Linked DNA regions of Spirosoma rhododendri. The protein of the gene in region 1 interacts with the protein of each later gene in a pairwise test. Links are inferred from orthologs where the notes say so. Each region holds a gene or a part of one and is shown on either strand. Other genes may lie near its edges. The genes, in order: HH216_RS12105 and rlmB.

What was found.
Region 2: the proteins of HH216_RS12105 (region 1) and rlmB interact in binary tests that used the Escherichia coli proteins (3 or more experiments, as listed by UniProt). The link is inferred for Spirosoma rhododendri from one-to-one orthologs.

What each region holds. Positions count from the first base shown.
Region 1 is NZ_CP051677.1:2,925,128-2,928,454, reverse strand. The notes cover bases 77-3,073. They hold HH216_RS12105 (NAD(P)H-hydrate dehydratase), read left to right. Parts: upstream 77-822; coding sequence 823-2,325; downstream 2,326-3,073. Other genes in these bases: HH216_RS12100 (hypothetical protein), read left to right, coding at 2,519-2,713; rplS (50S ribosomal protein L19), read right to left, coding at 334-708; dapF (diaminopimelate epimerase), read right to left, coding at 77-117. In the rest of the region: more of dapF, read right to left, coding at 1-76. UniProt on the Escherichia coli protein: Bifunctional enzyme that catalyzes the epimerization of the S- and R-forms of NAD(P)HX and the dehydration of the S-form of NAD(P)HX at the expense of ADP, which is converted to AMP.
Region 2 is NZ_CP051677.1:614,381-617,709, reverse strand. What follows is about bases 320-3,318. They hold rlmB (23S rRNA (guanosine(2251)-2'-O)-methyltransferase RlmB), read left to right. Parts: upstream 320-1,406; coding sequence 1,407-2,231; downstream 2,232-3,318. Other genes in these bases: HH216_RS02335 (SDR family oxidoreductase), read right to left, coding at 3,092-3,318; HH216_RS02340 (Uma2 family endonuclease), read left to right, coding at 2,306-2,872; HH216_RS02350 (GWxTD domain-containing protein), read left to right, coding at 320-1,434. Outside these bases: more of HH216_RS02350, read left to right, coding at 46-319; more of HH216_RS02335, read right to left, coding at 3,319-3,329. UniProt on the Escherichia coli protein: Specifically methylates the ribose of guanosine 2251 in 23S rRNA.

The DNA.
Region 1 (3,327 bases):
AAATCGCCGATGGCACAGTCGCTCAATCAGGGCCTGATCGCTGGCGGGGAAGGTTTCACTCCGGTCGTCGATCATCACAAAATCGTTACCGGTACCCTGGTATTTAAAAAATGGAATGTTCACGGGGGTAGTTGTAGAGTTTGATAGTTGTAGAGTCGTAAAGTTATAAAGTTGCGGTTCCCCCGCAGCCGCGTACGGTGCCGGGACTGGCGCGTCGGGCCATCCGGCGGTAGCAACTTTACGACTCTACAACTATCAAACTCTACAACTTTGCAACAAAAAAAGCCACCCATACAGGTGGCTCTGGTACGCTTCTGACGATGACGCCGGCAATTAAGCCACGACTGCTGGTTTCGGCTTGCGCTCTTTCAGACGTGCTGCCTTGCCCTGACGACCGCGCAGGAAGAACAGACGGGCACGACGTACTTTACCCATACGTACTACCTCGATTTTGTCAATGTTAGGCGACAGGGTCGGGAAAATCCGCTCGACACCTACACCGTTCGATACCTTACGCACGGTGAACGTTTCGCCACCGCTGCTTGGGTTCCGGCGCTGAATAACTGTGCCGGTGAATACCTGGATCCGTTCTTTATTTCCTTCGCGGATTTTGACGTGCACATTCACCGTGTCTCCCGCCCGGAACGTAGGCAACTCGGTGCGACGCTGCGCATTGTCTGCCTCCACTAATTTGATTAACTCGCTCATGACCGTATATAAATCGCCAGATAACTATTTGCGAAATGAGCCGCAAAGATAGCAAAATTTTGGCGGCCGGAAAATACTTTTGCAAAATTACCTCCTTCAGCCAATACACCCCGAATGAAAATACTGAACGTTGACCAGATCCGCGCCCTCGACGAGTCGACTATAAAGCACGAACCCATTGCTCCGCTGAATCTCATGGAACGGGCATCGCTGGGGTTCGTCAACTGGTACGTCGATCATTTTCCGGCGACGACGTCGACAAAAATTTTCTGCGGGCTGGGCAACAACGGGGGCGATGGGCTGGCTATTGCCCGGCTGCTGATGGAACGTGAGTATCCGGTTGAGGTGTACGTCGTTCGGTACGCGCCCCGCGAATCCGACGACTTTATGCACAATCACCGTCGGCTCAAGCTCATCACCGAAGACATTAAATACGTCGAGTTTTCTCGCGACCTCCCCACCCTACGGCACAACGAAGTCGTAATCGACGCCATTCTGGGGTCGGGGCTGTCGCGACCGGCGGAGGGTATCGTCAAAGCAACCATCGAGACGATCAACCGCGCCCCGGCAACGGTCATTTCGGTTGATATTGCCAGCGGGCTGTACGTCGATCAGGCCAACCAGCCCGACGATGTGATTATCGAACCCGATCACACGGTGTCGTTTCAACTGCCTAAACTGGCGTTTGTACTGCCTAAAAACGGCAAATACGTTGGCAACTGGCACCTGGTCGATATTCAGCTTCACAAACGCTATATCGATCTCGCCCCGACGCCGTACTATTTCACCCAACCCCGCGAGGCACGGCTGCTGCTGCACAAGCGGGAGCGGTATTCCAACAAAGGGACGTTTGGCCACGCCCTGCTGCTGGCGGGCAGTTTCGGCAAGATGGGTGCAGCTGTGCTCTCGGCGCGGGCCTGCCTGCGGTCGGGCGTGGGGTTGCTGACGGTACACGTACCTCAGTGCGGCTACCCAATTCTGCAATCGTCGGTGCCCGAAGCCATGTGCCAGCCCGACGGTCATCAGACGGTGCTTACCGGTACCAGCCGCATCAGTAGTACTCCGCCGTCGGAATACTCGACCGTTGGTATCGGCCCCGGTATTGGCAAAGCGCCCGAAACGCTGACGATGCTGCGCGAACTGCTGCCGACGATAAAGAAGCCAATGGTGATCGATGCTGATGCGCTAAACCTGCTCAGCGAAAACCGCGAGTTGTACGCGCAGATCCCGAAACACAGCATCCTGACGCCCCACCCCAAAGAATTTGAGCGGCTGACCAAGCCCTGGAAAGACGACTACGAAAAGCTGGACCTTCTGCGCGATTTTGCCAAAACGCACAAGCTTGTCGTCGTGCTGAAGGGGGCATATTCGGCTGTCGCGACGCCCGACGGTGAGGTGCATTTCAACGCGACAGGGAATCCGGGCCTGAGCACCGGCGGTACGGGCGACGTGCTGACGGGCGTTCTGACGGCGTTGCTGGCGCAGGGCTACGACCCCGTCGAAGCCGCCGTACTAGGCGTATATGCCCACGGGTTAGCGGGCGATGTGGTGGCTTCACAGCGCGGCCCGATCGGTATGACGGCATCAGACGTTGTTGATGCGTTACGCTGGGAGTAAATCCGTAGACAAGATGGGACGCCAGCGTAGAAATAATTCTACAACCGGGCTAACGTATAGTAGTATGCCTGCATACTGCCCCTACCGCTTACGAAATGTCCGAATCAGGCACTATTTTGAAGTCGCTGATTACGGGCTGATTAGCTTGCCACACGTAATAACTGTATAGGTGGACTCCCATCCGGTATCAGAATTGTCCATAGTACAAGACAAGATACTGACACCGGAGATGAAATACACGACGCAACGCAACTGGTCATCTACCCGCAACAAATCGCGGTCTTTCTTCGATCAGACTACCGCCATTGGCACCATCACCATAGCTCTGTTCGGCTACATCGTTTATCAATTCGTCTTCCCGCTGATTGCGAAAGGTATACTCTGGTAAACTACTCCATAAGATTTTAAGCAGAACGCCCGCTGATCATACGATCAGCGGGCGTTCTGCTTTGTATATCCCGTCAGAAAGGGATCAACTCATAAGCTGATATGTCAGGAAAGCGGAACCGTAGGCCAGCAGCATCATGTACACTAGCTGCACGGCGGGCCACTTCCAGCTTTTGGTTTCGCGCTGCGTAGCCGCCAGCGTACTCATGCACATCATGGCGAAGACGTAAAAAATCAGCAGCGACCACGCCAGTGCAGGCGTATACATCGGGCCACCCGTTTCGGGGTTACGCTCCTGCAACAGTCGTTCGCGGATAGTCACGCCCTCGTCGTCGCCACCGGCGCCGATACTGTAAATCGTCGACATCGTGCCGACGAATACTTCGCGGGCGGCAAACGAACTAAGCAGCGCAATACCGATTTTCCAGTCGTAGCCCAGCGGCCGGATAGCGGGTTCGATGAAATGACCGAACCGACCCGCGTACGACGCTTCGAGCCGCTCCGACGCAACGCGATTACTCAGTTCCTCGGGTGACAGCGTCGGCTGTTCGCGCCGGACGGTGTCTTCAGCCTGTTGCATAGTATTGCCGGGGCCGTAACTCGCCAGCACCCATA
Region 2 (3,329 bases), 2.3 Mb from region 1 along the record:
TTATCCGGTCGACGGCTCACTGAGGTTGATTCCCCACTACCAGTTATGCGAACGCTCTTTTACGGCCTGATTATACTAAGCCTGTCGGCCTGTGGGTCGATGAAAAAAACGCAGCAGCAACGCGTCAATACGGCCTATGAAGCCCGCACCGAAGCGTCGCGTCCGACCAGCACCCAGCCCAGAGCGGCTACCTTATCGTCGCCGTCAACGGCTCCTCCGCGTACGGTCGACGCTCCGGCTGCCGCGCCGACCGTGGCTGATCGCTCGTCGGGCTGGTCGGTCACCTCGATCAAGGGTAAGTTTCTGGCTATTGATAGCACGACGCTGCATGTCATACTTGATATGACAGCGCAGAAGCCGGAAGGCGGGCAGGCTGACCCTGCGCAGTTTGCCGAGCATTTTCAGATAGCCTACGTGATGTATCCGGATTATAACAACCGCGAACGGTTGGGCTACGGCAACATTCCGCTCGACGGACAGACCGTCAAAAAGCAGGGTAACCACCTGACTATTGCGTTCGACGTAAAGCGCCCCGCCAACCGCACCGATCTGGCTAATGCTGTACTGCTGACGGAGGTTACGGAAATTGCCAGCGGCAATAAGGCCCGCAATGATTTGCCGCTCCGGTTCCGGAATTTCCGGCTTAGCGACCGCTTCGCCCTGACGAACGCAACGGGGCAGGAGGTTGAGCTACGCAACTATGTCAACGCGGGCGACATGATTCAGCTGAGCGATCTGGCGAATACGAAGAAAACGTTGTACGGTGTTCGCTACCGGCACGATTTCGAAGCGGCTTCCTCGCCGATGAACACCTCCGCCCGTCCGGCCCCCAAGTCACTCGTGGTTGATTCGACGCTGACGATTACGACCAATCAGCCGTTTTCGCTACCCAGAGAAGGACTGTACTACTTCACTGAAGATACGACCGCCGACAACGGTATCGGGCTGGTAGTGACTGACAATCGCTTTCCGAAAATGACCCGGCCGGAGAAGCTGATCCGGCCCGTGCTGTACATGAGCACGAGCAGCGAAATCAACGAGATGACGCAGGCGCAGGACACCAAGAAAGCCCTCGACCGGTACTGGTTAAGTCTGATGTCGGGCAATGAAGAGACGGCCCGGCGCACGATCAAGGCGTATTACGACCGGGTGGAAGACGCCAACCGCTTGTTTACGACGTACAAGGAAGGCTGGAAAACCGACAAAGGCATGATCTATATCGTGCTCGGCCCACCCGACCGCATTCAGCGCAACCGTGAACGGGAAGTATGGGTATACAATCGACGGCCAAACGTGTCGGAGATTAACTTTACCTTTACCAAAAAATCGAATCAATTTGTCGAGGATCATTACGAACTGGTGCGCTTCATGGAGTACCAACCCGTCTGGTACCCGATTGTCGAAGCATGGAGAACCGGCGCAATTCGCGAGTAAATCGCCCCAACTATAAGCAGTATAACAAACCCGCTCAGACCGGCCCAAACCCGGATGAGATGGTATTCGGTATTCAGTCCGTACTGGAAACACTGCGCTCCGATCAGCAGATCGACAAGCTATATATGGAGAAGGGGCTGAGCAACCCTGATATTCAGAATCTGGCGTTTCAAAAGCGGGTGACGATACAGCGCGTACCACCCGAACGGCTCGACCGCCTGACGCGCAAGAACCACCAGGGCGTCGTCTGCCTGATTGCGCAGGTGCAGTACGTCAAGCTGTCGAACGTCATTGCTGACGTGTACGAGCGCGGTGAAACCCCGTTTTTCCTGCTCCTCGACCGTATTACCGACGTCCGTAATTTCGGAGCGATCGCCCGTACGGCCGAATGTACCGGGGTGCAGTGCATCGTGATACCGGGCCGGGGTGCCGCTGCCATTAACTCCGACGCGATGAAAACATCGTCGGGGGCACTGAACCACATATCCGTCTGCCGCGAACCCGACCTGACAGAAACGGTAAAATACTTACAGGAGTCAGGCATCACGATCGTGGCCTGTACCGAAAAATCGGCCCGTGACCTCTACGAGCGCACCACCGACCTGACCGGCCCAATGGCGATTATCATGGGTTCGGAGGAAGACGGTATCTCGCCCGAACTCCTGCGCATGGCCGACACCAACGTGAAGATTCCCCTGCTGGGCAGTGTCGGCTCGCTTAACGTATCCGTCGCGACGGGCGTCGTATTATACGAAGCCGTCCGTCAGCGGAGTATAGTTATTCAAACTGAATCCTAGCGCGTACGGATATGGCAACGACAGCAGCAACGACCCGCCGATTAACTCAGTCAGTGTCAATCTAGGCGAAAAAGATGCTGGAGTCTCTCATCTATGAGACGATTGATGGAAAGCCCTTTTATCGGAAAGGGTATCGGGACGTTGTTGCCGAAAAAAAAACGTTGGAAGAGATCAAGGGCACCAGCACACTTCAGTCTGTTATTAGCTATTACCTGATAAAGATGATTTCTATGTTCACCAGTGAAGACCGGTATTTTGTGCTGGTCAACAAGCCGGGCGTGCATATCGATCACCGGAGTAATTTGGTAAACGACGTGGCTATCTACGATCAGGCCGTGTTACCGCCGTCAAGTATTTCAAAAAAGTACGCTGATGTGCCACCCCGCATTGCTATCGAAGTCGATATCAACATCGATGCGGCCGATACCAGTGAAACGAGCTATATCTACCGCAAAACCCGCAAACTTCTCGACTTCGGTGTTGAAAAAGTGATCTGGGTGCTGACCGACGCACGCGTCGTCATCGTGGCCACGAATGACCTTATCGAAACGATTGACTGGTCGCGGAACATTGAACTCATGGACGGTCAGCAGTTCAACGTCGGTGCTTATCTACAGAAGCGCGGCATAACGGTTGAGTAATTTTGAGCCGCCGGGCGGCCCCGTGTGATTTTTGTGATTTCGCTGATTCTTCAAATCACAGTTCATCAGCGTGATCATAAAAATTACAGTTCAGATAATCTTGAACTGTGATTTTTATGATTTATTGATTGCCCTGATTTCTCTTTTCAGAATCATAGTCCATCAACGTAATCACAAAAATCACAGTTCAAGACAATCACAGTTCAGAACAATCAGCGGTTACGCGTTGCCGCCGTTGACGTCGAGGAGGCTGCCGGTGATGTAGCTACCATCCTGCGAGGCCAGCAGTACATAAGCCGGTGCCAGTTCATCGGGTTGGCCGGGGCGTTGCAGGATCGTTTTGGAAGCCGCCTGCTTGACACCATCGGGGCCCATACCCGCACCCGGCAGGAACGGCGTATAGATCGGTCCGGGCAGTACAGCATTCACCCGGATTTTTTGTTCCCCTAACTGCGTA